Regions from separate parts of the Paenibacillus sp. NPDC093718 genome, predicted to be linked through region 2. Evidence: riboswitches for the same ligand, from Rfam matches in the RefSeq annotation. Region 2 holds a riboswitch; the other holds the start of a gene.
What was found. A riboswitch is a leader RNA that binds a small molecule or an ion and turns the genes downstream of it on or off. The one in region 2 is predicted to bind cyclic di-AMP.
Positions count from the first base shown of each region.

Region 1: another riboswitch for cyclic di-AMP. It lies ahead of ACQKPA_RS22080 (universal stress protein); the one in region 2 lies ahead of ACQKPA_RS00905 (C40 family peptidase).

Region 1 covers NZ_JBNNUS010000007.1:305,255-312,678, forward strand. The annotation lists gene ACQKPA_RS22055 (ABC transporter permease) at 1-517, opposite strand, end outside; gene ACQKPA_RS22060 (ABC transporter ATP-binding protein) at 514-1,368, opposite strand; gene ACQKPA_RS22065 (TetR/AcrR family transcriptional regulator) at 1,365-1,997, opposite strand; gene ACQKPA_RS22070 (cation:proton antiporter) at 2,161-3,405, shown strand; gene ACQKPA_RS22075 (TrkH family potassium uptake protein) at 3,527-4,891, opposite strand; cyclic di-AMP (ydaO/yuaA leader) riboswitch at 5,067-5,214, shown strand; gene ACQKPA_RS22080 (universal stress protein) at 5,325-6,008, shown strand; gene ACQKPA_RS22085 (TrkH family potassium uptake protein) at 6,140-7,424, shown strand, end outside.
Region 2 covers NZ_JBNNUS010000001.1:181,733-189,156, reverse strand. The annotation lists gene ACQKPA_RS00930 (ABC transporter ATP-binding protein) at 1-427, shown strand, start outside; gene ACQKPA_RS00925 (leucyl aminopeptidase family protein) at 474-1,934, shown strand; gene ACQKPA_RS00920 (copper homeostasis protein CutC) at 1,964-2,650, shown strand; gene ACQKPA_RS00915 (ROK family protein) at 2,686-3,639, shown strand; gene ACQKPA_RS00910 (hypothetical protein) at 4,034-4,561, opposite strand; cyclic di-AMP (ydaO/yuaA leader) riboswitch at 4,822-4,952, shown strand; gene ACQKPA_RS00905 (C40 family peptidase) at 4,956-5,432, shown strand; gene ACQKPA_RS00900 (stalk domain-containing protein) at 5,662-6,930, opposite strand; gene ACQKPA_RS00895 (2Fe-2S iron-sulfur cluster-binding protein) at 7,161-7,424, shown strand, end outside.

The DNA of each region.
Region 1 (7,424 bases), on a different contig from region 2:
CATGCCACAATTGAAGAAAACTTAACAATGGAAGGATGAATGGCAGCGCGTAGACCTGCACCATCAGAATAAAACCGTTAATCGTCCGTTGGCGTGCCGCCACCCCAATCGACAGCAAGGTCATGAAGGTTGATGTTAGGACAATACCGGCAGAAAAAGCAAGCGGATATTCCGGGATACTGCCGGTCGCCATATGAATCACCCAGCCTGCCGCAAGGGATAACACCGACAGAGACGCAGCCTTCGCCAGCAAATATTCCCGAATATGTACCGGCGCTACAAACAACGGATCGTGGACGCCTTGGTCCCTCTCCAGCAGGACCATACCGCCTGCCATGATAAGCCCCAGGGCGGCGGGATCGCTGAAGGTCAGCACAACCACTGTTGTCTCCTGGTAAGCCTCGGGTACGAATCGGAGCAAAATCCAATAACAGGTACATACGAATACATAAACCCAATAAAAACCGTGACGCCATTGGAAACGCATATCGAATACAAACAAGGTTAGGCCTCTCATACAAGCTGCCTCCCCGTTACCTCAATAAAAATTTGTTCGAGCGATGCCTCTTGCGTATGAATGGTTTCGGGAGCGTAATCCTGGATGAGCTGAAGAAATTGGCTATTCTCACCTAGACCATCGAGAGAAAATATGGCCTCCATTACATCACTCTTCCTGCGGTATTCGACTCGGACCTCCTTTCTTCCCTTGCGAAGTTTTAACTCTCTGGGTGAATCGATCAATTTGATTTCGCCGTCGACGATAAAGGCTACCCGATCGCAAAGCTCTTCTGCAGCCTGCATATTATGCGTTGTTATAAGAACCGTCTTGCCGGCAGCCTTTTTGGCTAGTATCATTTCCTTCATTCGCTGAGCATTGACCGGGTCTAAACCGGAAGTAGGTTCATCCAGAAATAGTATTTCTGGGTCATGCTGTAGTGCCCGACAGAAATTCAACCTCATCTTCATGCCCTTGGATAGCTGGGAAACCTTCATATTTGCGGCATCCGTTAGATCGACTTGTTCCAGCAGTTTCATTGGATCCTCCGTCTCCCCCCTGTAAAGGGAACGAAAGAGCTTTAAATTGTCGAGAACCGAAAATTTGCTGTAGAAGTTCGGGAATTCAAAAGCTACTCCGATTCGCTCGTAATAATCGGGGCCGATGTCCCTGATCTCGTTGCCCATGACTTTTATACTTCCTTGATATCCTTTCAGAACGCCGATCAGCAGTTTTTGTGTCGTACTTTTACCAGCGCCGGACGGGCCTAGAAAGCCAAAGATTTCGCCAGGCGAGATGACAAAATCAAGCCCATGCAGGGTCGGCTCCTTCCGATTCGGATACGTGTAATGAAGCTCTCTTACTTCGATCACAACGCTCCATCTCCCTTCGGCGTATTAGACACCGCAAGCATGCCGGCGGATAATAACTCGACTAGCAATTCGATCGTAGATGTAAATTGCTCCTCTCCAATCTCTTTTCGGTGCAGCGTAAGCAGTGCCAAGGATCTGATCATGCCCACGATGGATTCGGGTGCCGTACCAGGTAAAATGCCAGCCTTCTGCCAAGTCGTAATCACAGGCAAAAGCGCGTCTTGATCCTCCGTAAAGTTACGCTCCAGCAAGTCTTTCGGCAGTTTCCTGAACAACAGTTCCATCTCTCCGCGATCCATCATCTGCCGAAGCAGCGGGCTCTCATCCATCATCCCCAGTGAATATAAGAGAAACCGTTTAATGCTTTCCTTACTGCAGACCTCTTCAGGAGGGAATAAATCCAGAACGGCATTGCGAATTCGCTGCTCCTCCTCCAGAATCAGTTCATAATATAATTCCTCTTTCGATCCGAAAAACATGTAGAACGAGCCTTGGGCAATGCCGGCGGCCTTCGTCAGATCTTCAACGCTTGTTTTGCGAAGACCCGCCATTTCGAAATGATGGCGTGCCTCCGACAGCAGTTTTTGGCGAATCCATTCACGTTCTTCATCCGAGAACTTTTTGGGCATGCTGCATTTCACATCCTTAATCAGATCATTTGTGATTATATGAATAATTTTATTTTATATTCATAAAAATACTCCCTAAAGTCCGGCATGTCAATATATTTGGTGTTAGGGGGTCTTTAGGTTACAATAAATGGGGATTTAATCCTTTGATGAGGGGTGCCGTATGCATCATTTTAATGAGGTTTTCGTTCAATTGCTGATTTTGCTTGCGATATCGATGGGTGTTATCGCGATAGCCAAAAAAATGAATCAGCCTTACTCTATTGCACTTGTTATTGTAGGCCTGCTGCTTGGTTTGATCCATGTGCCTGTGTTGGATGAAGCCGAATCGTTTATAACCCAATCGAATGTGTTTCAGGCGATCATTATCTCCCTGTTCCTGCCTATCCTTCTTGGAGATGCAACATTAAAGCTTCCGTTCTCGCATCTTCGTAAACAAGGAAAGCCGGTGATTGCCCTCGCGTTTGGCGGCACCTTGCTCTCTTTCCTTCTTATTGCTCTAGCCATGTATGGGTTTTTGGGATTGCCTCTTATTGTTGCATTTACCTTCGCAGCTTTGATGAGTGCCACGGATCCGATCAGTGTCATATCCATCTTCAAATCTCTAGGTGTACCGAAGAAAATTGTAACCATCATCGAAGGGGAGTCGCTGTTTAATGACGGAATAGCCGTTGTGTTATTTCAGATCTCCTCTGTTTATTTGCTCACGTACATGGAAATGGGTTGGGCGGGAATAGGCAGCGGTGTATTGCTCTTTTTGAAGTTTAGTATTGGCGGAATCGCTGTTGGAAGTGTATTAGGGTATTTGTTCTCACAGCTCATTCGCTTCTATGATGATTATCCGCTGGAAATAGCTTTCTCTATGCTCCTGTTCTTCGGAAGTTTCTTTATTGCCGAGCATTTCCATGTATCAGGCGTCATTGCCGTTGTCGTGGGCGGCTTGATTTTTGGCAGTTACGGAGCGCGCATCGGGATGTCGGATACAACCAAGATGAACATTAATTCGTTCTGGGACGTCATCACGTTAATCGCAAATTCATTGATTTTCTTAATGATCGGTCTAGAAATCAAGCATATTAACTTCGCGGATAAGTGGGCGTTAATCGGAGCAGCCATTCTTATCGTTCTAATCGGAAGAACATTGGCCGTCTACGTAAGCCTGTACTTCCTGAAATCCTTCCCTTCTTCATGGAAAGTGGTTTTGAATTGGGGAGGGTTAAAAGGCAGTTTGTCAATCGCTCTCGCCTTAAGCTTGCCCCCAACCTTCGACGGACGCGATGATATACTCGTACTCACCTTTAGCGTTGTCCTTTTCTCACTTCTCGTTCAGGGGTTAACCATCAAACCTTTGGTTAAGAAGTTTGGATTAGTCAGCCCCGTGAAGGAAAAAGACGGGGCAGATATGTAAGAACCCTCCGTATAAGCAAAACAGAACATAAAACGAGAATAAGGTTCAGCCCCGGAGTTCGAATTAAACTACTCCAGCTGAACCTTATTTTTTCGTATCCCGAATTGCGGATCGACCACTCTTAACCAATAAGCACTTTCTCTTCAGGCAACCGGTATTTTTGTTTGACTACTCTTTGCGACAGCGCGAAGGCCAGCGTTAAGGGGCCGAGTCTGCCGATGTACATGGTCAAAATGATGACTCCTTTACCAAAAGGAGACAGCTCAGGCGTCAATCCCATCGATAGGCCAACGGTGCCGAAGGCTGAGGTCACTTCGAACAGAACTTCCATAAAATCCTTTTGCAAGCTATGCTCGCTTATGGTTAACAAGAATGTAGCGACAATCACAACGCTCACTGAGATCACCATGACGGCTATGGATCGGAGGATAATCGATTGGGGGATGCGTCGATTTAACAACTGCACGTCCTGCTTCCCCTTAATAATACTAATCAATGTGAATAACAGTACGGCAAATGTATTGGTTTTGATCCCGCCTCCCGTGGATCCGGAGGAAGCACCGATAAACATGAGGAAAATCATGAAAAATTGAGAAGTCGTCATCATCGCGGCTATGTCGATGGTATTAAACCCGGCCGTACGAGTCACCACACCTTGAAAATAAGCCGCCCATACTCGCTCTCCCCAGCTCAAAGAGCCAAACGTATGGGAGTTGAACAACTCAATAATGAAAATAACGATAAACCCGGCTAAACAAAGAAATGCTGAGGTCGACAAAACGATTCTTGAATGAAGGGACAGCTTATTCCACCTTCTATGCTTCCATAAGTCCAGTACAACAGTAAATCCAAGCCCGCCAATGATAAAAAGCAGGGTGATGACGATGTTGACCAGCGGGTCCCCCACATACCGGCTCAAACTGTCTGACCAAAGACTGAAGCCAGCGTTATTAAATGATGAGATGGAGTGGAACACCCCATAATAAATAGCTTGCCCCAAGCCCAGTTCCTCCTCCCAACGAACAATTAACAAGGCTGCTCCGACGAACTCGATAATGAGCGCAATCAGAAAAATACCTAGCGATAGCCTCACTACGCCTTGCGTTGATAATGCGTTAGTGGATTCTTGGAGGAGCAGACGATTTTTCAGTCCGATTTTCTTTCCAAGCACAACGGCGATCAAAACTCCGAAGGTCATGAAACCAAGACCTCCGACTTGAATCAGGCACATGATCATGATTTGACCAAAAAGGGAAAAGTCGGTTCCTGTATCCACTACGGCCAATCCGGTTACGCACACTGCAGATGTTGAGGTGAACAAAGCGTTTAACCAACCTACACCTTCACCTGATGACGATGATATGGGCAAGGCTAACAAGATCGCGCCGATTACAATCGGTGCGGCGAAACCAAGAAGGATCAGACGTGAAGATGATAGCTTAAACTGTTTTAATGATTTTAGCGGCTCCGATTTGCCTTTAGCCATCCTATATTCCCCTTTCAGATACGACAGACCATGAAACCCGGTAGACTTCTTTGCGTAGTATATACCATAGTAAAGCATAGGTTCTGCTGCAATCCAAGGATATGATGTTGTTTACTTATCGGTAACTGTTTACTTTCAGCATGTTTTAGCATAATATTTATTACGATAAATTTCATACGCATGAATGCTTAATCCTCTATGAGGAACGGGGGAACCAACAAAGCGACTAAGCTTTAGGGGTGAATTCTTTCTGGATAAGAAGGAACGGGAACTCTCAATCCCGAATCCGACAGCTAACCTCGTCAGCGTCTTGGGAAAGAACACTCTTACTACTTTGACTTGTCCATGATCCGTACAGCCAAGGCCTAGAAGCAGATTTTTCTCTGCCTCCAGGCCTTTTTTGTTAAAGCTGTTGTGCTTAGAAAAGAAAGGAATGATTTCTCTGCTTAATAATGAAAAGATACTGGTATGCGTGTATTACGGTCCAAACGGAGAACGTCTCATCCGCCGAGGCGGCGAATTAGCCAGACTTCTTCAGTGTCCCCTGTTTGTGTTGAGCGTTATACCCTTGCGTGAAGATGAGTTAGATCAGGCACAAGAAAGGTATATGGCTGAGTGGCAAATGAAATGCGACGAATATGGGGCAACCTTCATTGTCAAAACGAATGAAGATCGCAAGGCTTCAGAAATCATAGCGGAAACCGCCAAGAATCATCAAATTACCCAGCTAATTATCGGACAATCCGGTCAAACGCGATGGCAAGAAATTACGCGTGGCTCGTTTGTCAACGAACTCCTAAACCAGATAGGCGAAACGGATTTGCACATTGTAGCGGTTCAAAGGATGGATGATCCAATAGCTGACACCCATGAACGGGGAATTCGAGTCACTGTGTTCAAAGAGGGTTCTCATTATCTGCTTGGCAATAAGGAATCCGGGGGCGATCCAATAGCCGATGGTCTATTTTTCAAAGAACTAAATACCGATTTCGACACCGGCTTGCTGAAAATAAAAACCGATCATGACATCCAATACTTGAAAATAAGTCACGGAAAAGTGGTAGACCCGTCTTTTTTCCAAAACAGAGAAATGTATGAGAAACACAGCGATCAATAAAGGATGGAGTGGAACTTGTGCGTAAACCATACATGAATTCGAACAACCGAAATACACAACATTCCGCTCCTGACACAATGGAGTTGTTTATCAACAAGCTCAAAAAAAATATGAGTCCCCCTCAACTCGTCATGCTTGTCTTTTTCACTTTAATAATAATCGGGACCACATTGCTCGCGCTTCCCTACTCTTCCTCCACCGGGAGGTCAATTGGTCTGCTGGATGCCTTATTTACAGCCACCTCCGCAATATGCGTAAACGGACTGGTTGTCTTGGATACCGGTAGTGTTTTTTCGACTTTTGGACAAGTCATTATTATGATGTTGATCCAAATTGGCGGGCTCGGCTTTATGACCTTTGGCGTCATGGTCGCCATTGTTCTGGGGAAGAGAATTGGGTTGAAGCAACGACTCATTATACAGCAAACCACCCATTCGACCTCGGCACAAGGTTTGGTTAAATTGTCAATGTATATGGTGCTCATTGCATTCGCGTTTGAAGCATTAGCTACGATTGTCCTGACGCTCCGCTGGCAACAGGACTTCGGGTGGGGACAGGCAGCTTATTACGCCCTTTTCCATTCCGTTTCGGCATTCAACAATGCCGGATTCGCCCTGTGGTCTGACAGCCTTTCCCCCTTTGTCGGCGATCCGATCGTCAATATTACGATTGTCTTGTTATTCATCATTGGAGGTCTAGGCTATATCGTCATTGTGGATGTATTCCAAAAACGTTCATGGAAGAAACTTTCGCTTCACTCCAAGGTTGTCTTAGTCGGGACAGGAACGCTGTCCCTGCTCGGTTTTCTATTTATATACTTTTTGGAGAGCTGGAATCCGTCAACCTTTGGCCAATTGAGCGAAAGCGAACAAGTGCTGGCTGCTTTTTTCCAAGGCATAACGCCTCGAAGCTCGGGGTTTAACACGATTGACATCGGTAGTATGCTGGCGGCTTCTCAGTTTTTCATTATTATTCTGATGTTCATCGGTGCTGCTTCCGGAGGAACAGGCGGCGGTATTAAGATCAATACGCTTGTTGTACTCATACTAGCTACGATCCAAACCTTTCGCGGGGGTGGTCAAATCCATGCCTTCAAGCGCAAAATAGCTGGAGAAACCGTCATGCGCGCCCTGGCCGTTGTCATGAGTTCTTTGGTGGTCGTGCTGGGAGTTTCCCTGTTGCTGACCATCTCTGAAGGAATGCTCGAAGAACATTTCTTGGAAGTGTTGTTTGAAGCGACCTCAGCATTTAGCACCACTGGATTGTCGATGGGATTGACAAGTGAATTGTCCCCCGTGGGGAAAGTCATTGTAGCGATAACGATGTTTGCCGGTCGTCTGGGTCCCTTAACACTCGCTTACGCATTGGCTCAGAAAAAGCGCACATCCAAAATTGGATACGCGGAAGATCATATCT
Region 2 (7,424 bases):
CTCCATCCAATCGCAGGTGCTGAACCTGCTGCAGGATCTCCAAGAGGAATACGGCTTGACTTATCTGTTCATCTCCCATGATCTCAGCGTGGTTGAGCATATCAGCGACCGGATCGGCGTCATGTATTTGGGAGCTCTCGTGGAGACCGCCGATAAAGATACGCTGTATGACCGCCCGCTGCATCCTTACACTCAAGCGCTGCTATCCTCGGTACCCGTTCCGGATCCGAAGCAGAAGAAGGAACGGATCATTCTGAAGGGTGATCTGCCTAGTCCCGTGAATCCTCCGACAGGCTGCCGCTTCCATACACGCTGTCCTTCCTGCATGGAAGTGTGCAAACAGATTACGCCGGTATATCGTGAGGTTGAGCCGGGCCATCAGGTGGCATGCCATTTATATGACGAAGAAATCATGAAAAACGCTTAACAAACGCTTAACAGCGATGATTCTCTTATAGAGGAGGGAAGGCTCGATGAACATCACAATAGATGAAGCTCACCTGGCAGATACTTCGATTTATGTGGTTTATGAGGGCGAGGAGTCTCATTTTCGTTTAACGGAATCTCGAAAGCAGCGCATGACGCTGACGTGGTTCTATGGTCGCTCCGATCAAGAAGCGGATGATCTCGTTGTCGGCATGGGGCAGCGTTCGAAGCTGACGTTGGAGCAAGTGCGCAGAACAGGCGCATCAGCTGCGAGAGCATTGCTCAAGGAGAATAAAACAAGCGCAGCGCTGATTCGCCCCACAGTCCGCGGCGTCGGTGCATCTTCCCGGATTTCGATAGAGGAAGAACTCCAGGCGTGGGTTGAAGGCTGGATGTATGGACTATATCAATTCAATAAGCATCGCGGGGTTACGGCGAATCTGCAATCCCTGTCTCTTCATCTTCGACTAGAAGATTGGGAGGGGCTTTCCCGTGAAGATCTGGAAGCCATCATACAGACGGCAGAAATCCGGATCGAAGGGACGCAGTTCACCCGAGACTTGGTGAATGAGTCTCCAGAAACGTTAAATCCGGAAGCGTTCGTAGCGGTTGTTGAGGACCGTTTCAAGAAGGCACCCGTTCAGCTACATGTGTATCGCGGACAAGAGCTTCATGATCGGCGGATGAACGGTCTGATCGCCGTTGGTGCCGGCAGCAAATATGAGCCTGCCATGATTGAGATTACCTATAATGGGGTGGGTTCCGAGAAGGAGAGCCCTCATATTGTACTCATCGGCAAAGGCGTAACCTTTGATATGGGCGGCATGAACGTTAAAATCGGCCGAGACATCAGCGATGCTCGTATGGATATGGGAGGCGCTGCAGCGGTCGTGGGTGCCATGGATATTCTGGTATCGCAAAAAGCTTCGGTACGTGTAACGGCGCTGATCGCCGTTGCGGATAATTTATCGGGACCGGATGCGATGCTTCCTTCTTCCGTTATTCATTATCCGAATGGTCTAAGCGTTCAGGTCGCCAATACGGATGGGGAGGGCAGATTGATCATTGCGGATGCGCTGCTGCATGCAGCGAATCTTGGCGCAGATAAAGTGATTGATATCGCAACCCTCACCGGTAATGTCGGAGCCGCATTGGGCTTGGAGATTGCGGGCATCTGGGGCGATCCACAGATTACGGCCGATTTGGTTGAGATCGGGGAGCGTAATGGAGAGCGCGTATGGCCTATGCCGCTGATGGACGAGTACGAATCAGAGCTTAGAAGCGATTATGCCGATCTGAAAAATGTCGGTACGTCCACTTTGGCTGGCGCTATAACGGCTGCGCTGTTTATCCGTCATTTTGTGGCGGATTCCATGGAATGGGTGCACATCGATATGGCGGGCACGGTCCAGTACAAACGGGATTTCCCTCATTCCGCAGCGGGGGCTACCGGATATGGCGCGAGATTGCTCGCGGATTATGTGGAGAAGCAGTTTCTCCAAGCATAAAGAATCAACTTCAATAAGGAGTGACGATGATGCTGCTAGAAATTATCGCAACATGCGTGGATGATGCCATCACAGCAGAGCAGAATGGCGCAGACCGTCTGGAATTGATCACGGCGATCACCGAAGGCGGGCTTACGCCGGGAATCGGGCTCGTTGAAGAGGTTGTGAAAGCCGTTCAGATTCCTGTTCATGTCATGGTCAGACCTCATAGCAGATCCTTTGTGTACAACGAACATGATATAGCTACCATGATTGCGGAGGTGAAGGCGATCCGCAAGGCAGGCGCAGCTGGCGTAGTAATCGGCATGCTGACTCCGGAAGGAAAGATTGACGAGGTCTCCTTAGTCAAAATGCTGGAATGGACAGGTGATATGCAGGTCACGTTCCACCGGGCTTTTGATGAATTGGAGGATCAGTTCGAAGGGCTGCGTACATTGCAGAAATACCCGTCAGTTACCCGCGTCCTTACGTCGGGAGGACCGCAGCCTGCACCGCAAGCCATCCCAAGAATTCGGGAGCTCGTAGAACATACGGCAGGAAGCGAGCTTAAAATATTGGCAGGCAATGGCCTGAAGTGGGAAATCATACATGAATTTATCGACCAGACCGGCGTGATCGAGGTGCATTTCGGCTCCGCTGTCCGGTATGGCCGATCAGGGCTGAAGCCCATTGATCCGGTTGAGCTGCGATCATTGGCTGACAGCTTACATCAATAGAAGTAGCAAACCTATCGGAAACAGGTGAACAAAAATTGCAAACCGTATTGAATAAACAGCAAGAATTTGTGGTTGGCGTTGACCTTGGGGGTACGAAGATCGCGGCAGCGCTCTTTGATTCCGAAGGACAGCTGCTGTACCGGGAGCAAATGGAGACGGCAGGCGCGCGTACGGCCGAGGAAGTGGTCACGAGAATTACGAATATGATTCGCAGCGTCTCGGGCGGCCAATCGCTCCGAGGGGTTGGCATGGCTTCGCCGGGAACGGTTAACAGCCGGGAGGGCATTGTCATTCATGGGACGAATCTGCCGGAATGGACGAATGTTCCCCTCAAAGCATGGATGGAACGTGAGCTGCATACGGAAGTTCAGGTGCTGAATGATGCTAATGCAGCCGCATGGGGAGAGTATGTAAGAGGTGCTGGAAGAGGGGCGACGAACATGGTGTACGTGACGCTAAGCACCGGTATCGGTTCAGGCATCGTGCTGGATGGGAAGCTGTTCCTGGGCAGCAGTTCCTTTGCTGGGGAACTGGGACACCATATCATTGATCCCAGCGGTCCGCAGTGCAATTGCGGCAGCCACGGCTGCTGGGAGGTGTTTGCTTCAGGAACGGCCATCGGTCTTGAGGCTTCCCGCCGGATGCTCTCCCAACCGAGCGTCATAACAGAACTGGCTGCAGCCGATTCGGGGGTGAATGCCAAGCATGTGTTTGAGGCAAAACGTCTTCATGATCCTGTAGCCGTCGAGGTCATCGACCGTGCTATTTATTACATGGCGCTTGGATTGGTTAACGTCATTCACAGCTTTAACCCCGATCGCATCGTCATTGGCGGGGGTGTGAGCAGAGCAGGTGAGCTGTTGTTCCCGCAGCTGCGGGAAATGACGGATAAGCTGGTCATGCCATCCTATTTAGGAACGTACGAGATCGTTCCGGCAGGACTTCGGGACGATGTTGGTCTGGTTGGAGCTGCGGCTTTGTTCCAGTAGCATAGGCGTAAAGAGAATGATACGGATAGGATCAATGATGAATAGATACTAGACAGAGAGCGCTCGGAATGACGACGTAGTATCATGTTACCGAGCTAAAGAGAATTAGACAAAAGCCGCCCTTCTGAGGGCGGCTTTCCAATTATTCATAGAGAGCGGGAAACGGAGCGATCATTTTTTTGCGTCATAAGTCCGTAACATGTAACAAGTGATAGGCGTGAACCGTAAGCCGTCATCCGTTTGTGCTGGAGTCGATTTTTTTGGTTCCTGGTTAGGTTTGTTTGTATCCGACAAACAATAAACGGTTGCTCGCACTTTCCCGCCCGCCGGCGGAAACCGCCGGCTCCAAACCCGCACGTGGGGTGACCTGCAGGCTTGGAGCCGGCGGCTTTCGCTATTCCATGTACTTGGATGCGTCAAACGTAATCAGGGACGTATGATTGGCATGTTCAATCAGCGAAGAGAGCTTGGTTACTTCGCGTTCCTTCTTGCGGGCTTGCGCCTGATAAGCCTCCGGATCATATAAGGCGACGTTGAACAGCGTTATGGCACCGTCTCCGCTGCCACGGCTGCTCTGGCGCTCCAGCTTCTTGCGGGAGCCGAGATGGGCAAGCTGTCCGATATCGCTGCGTATTTGTTTGGCCAGCTCGATCGCTTCCATGATCGTAATGTCGGAGCCGTCCCAGGGAATAGTCTGCGTGGTATTGGAGATTGCCATCAGCAAATCCAGCTTCCTATAATCCGCCGCGGCCGCTTCGATTTCTTCTGTAATGGCATCCACGCTGCGCGTAGGGTATTCCGCCGTCTCCCCTTTTTCAATGATCGTGCTGCTGTTGTTCAAGCGTTCCGACATCAACTGATTGATGAGACGGTTAATTGCTGCCCGGACAGCTAGTGCTTCTGCCATCGTAATTTGACTCATAAGTGATAGATCACCTCTTTAATTTCATTTCTGATTGTGTAAACGCATAGAGTTGTAAAAAGTTGCTAGATTATTTAAAAAAGCAGCGCGAGAAGGTAAACAGAGTTACATAATTGTCATGACTGAGTGAGACGGTTAACCAATATCCGGCCAAAATTCTTCATCTTTACGACAGCTCCAAACATAAAACGATAGATTTTTAGGATATGATTGACAGCATCCTTGCTTGTATACTATATTAAGAGAAGGTTACAAAACGTTAATGAATTTTGCCGAATTTCGTTTGTGAAAACGGGGGAACCGTCTTGGGTGAATTACTCTTGTATAGAGAGTATAGGGAACCTTCAACCGAACCCTTAGCTAACTCCGTAGGCATCGAAGGAGAGAACATATTTTGAAGAAGTTTGTCATCACTTTGCTAGGGTCTGCAATTATTTTTTCTTCTGGTGCCGTTTCAGCATTTGCTGATCAACAACCGAATTTTCAGTATCAAGTGAAGCAATTGGTAGGAACTCCATACAAATGGGGCGGAACGACCACCAGCGGGTTTGATTGCTCCGGATTTATACTGTACATGTTTAGAAATTTCGATATTGATCTTCCGCGCACTTCCCAAAGCCAGGCTAAAGCGGGCGAACATGTGGATCGCGAAGATCTGCGGGTTGGAGATTTGGTATTCTTCAATACGAGCGGCAGCGGAATTTCCCATGCAGGCGTTTACATTGGTGACGGACAATTTGCGCATGCTTCCAGCAGCAAGGGAGTCAGAATCAGCAAGCTTAGCGATTCCTATTACGAGCCGCGTTATGTCACGGCACGTCGTGTTTTGAGTCAAGAAAACTATGCAAAGCTGGTAGGAAGCGCAAGCTAATTGGATTACGCAGCCGTTTAGGGTACGACATACATAATCAGAAAGCCTGACAAAGGGATGACCTTGTCAGGCTTTCTTTTTTTAGATATCAGAAAGTATAAACTTCGAAGCTTGTGACTTCCTGATATCGCAAGAAAAACTTCTACTAACTGCGGTCTGTCATCTGTGAAAGTACGTCGATAGACGTTTTTCTTACTATAAGTCTATCATCCCACATGGGGGTGTTCGGTTACTCCTTAACAACAGAGGCATTCACGGCAGCTTCCATTCCATTATCATAGAGACGGAACAAGCCTAGGCGCCAGAAAGCAGCACCTTTCAGGTCGTAACGTTTGGCCAAGCCGAGTTTATCGTCCACGGAAGTGGCGGTTTCGCTGCTTAAACTGATGCCAAGCAGGAGCTTGTGCTTCGGGACGCCTGCTTGGAGTGCCAACTGGATCGCTTGGTCTACCAGGCTGTTCGGTTCGGGAACCTGAGATTTGGTTCCGACCGGATTGTACTGATAAGCCATAACAATCAGGTCATCAGCGATGGAGGCCAGCGTCTTGTAATCATATCCTTTATAGGCGCTGTTCAATGGCGGCACCGCTAAAGACAGGGCAACGTCATTCGGCAATGCCGCTTTCAATTGCTTGACATAATCATTGAGCAGCTTCTGCTGCTTCACGGCATCCAGTTTAAATCCGAGCCCTTCAAAATCAAGCACAACGCCGCCGAATCCGTTCTCCGCTACCGCGGCTGTGATGCCTTCAATGGACTTTTGGCGGAGGTTGCCGTCGCTCAGGACTTTGGTTAATTCGCCGTTTCCATCCAAGGCATAGACCATAAGGTACGGTTTAATCTCCTGGTCCGCAGCATCGGCAACAATCGATTGCGGCGTAACGTCTCCAGCCGAAGCGGGAAGGCGGTACTCATCCCCTTGAAGCGTGAACTGACCCTCGCGATCGATGCGGCTCCAGCCAAAGGCGACAGAATTCATGGATCCCACGAGATCCCGTTCTTGGAAAGATTGTAATGCATAGAAAGCTCTCAAATGCATTTCGCGCTGCGGCGATACGAGGGAGACTGTACGAGTCGACTGGTTCCAGCCGACATCAACGCCGAATTGGCTGCTGAACGAGCTGAGCGGGATCAGCACACGGCCTTCCCGCTCCATCGGCGGAGCTGCAAGCTTCACTTTTTTTCCATTGACGGTTGCGCTCGTGCTCCCAACTTGAAGTAACACTTCTGTCGATTGGCCTTTCACACTGCCAATGGCCTTCACGGTTTGCGTCTTGCTATTCCACGTGATTTGAATGCCCAGTGCTTCTCCAACCGTCCGGAATGGGACGTAGGTAACCCCTTTGTCTACCCGTGGAGCCGCATCGAAGGTAAGCGCAACGTCATCCAGCTTTACCGAAATGGCAGGCGCAGCCTGTACCTGGCTGATATGCGGTGTGGTTAAGGATAAGGCAAGGACGGCAGCGACAGCTGTTTTACCTATTCGTTTATGCAGCATGCTTTTTGTTTTCCCTCCAACATCATAAAATAATAGAATGATTTTTATAGAATTTGGAAAGTGCTCTAGCATACGCTAGTATAGCAAAATTTTCATAGAGTTCCAATTCCATGATGTCAATGTCATAGAATAGATAAGAGTAAGCATGTTGATTTTTTAAACTTTCCAGTATAATAAATGAAGGATTTGATACATAACCTGATGATGACATGCATAGGGGGATAACGCGCGTGTTTAAATTCTGGAAAAAGAAAAAGGGCAGGGATAGCGGAGACAAAGCCTCGATCCCTGCAGCGGAAGAGATAATGGAAGCCGTACCGGATCCGATCATTGAGCTTGCAGGCCGCGAGGTTCGCCGCAGCGTGGCGCCTGTTCTTGGCATGACGGTGCTTGATCTGGCCGAGCGGAATGATGTGGACTGGAACTCTTTTTGCAAAAGAGGAACTTGTGCGCGCTGCCGCTGTATGGTAGTGGAGGGAATCGAGTATTTGTCC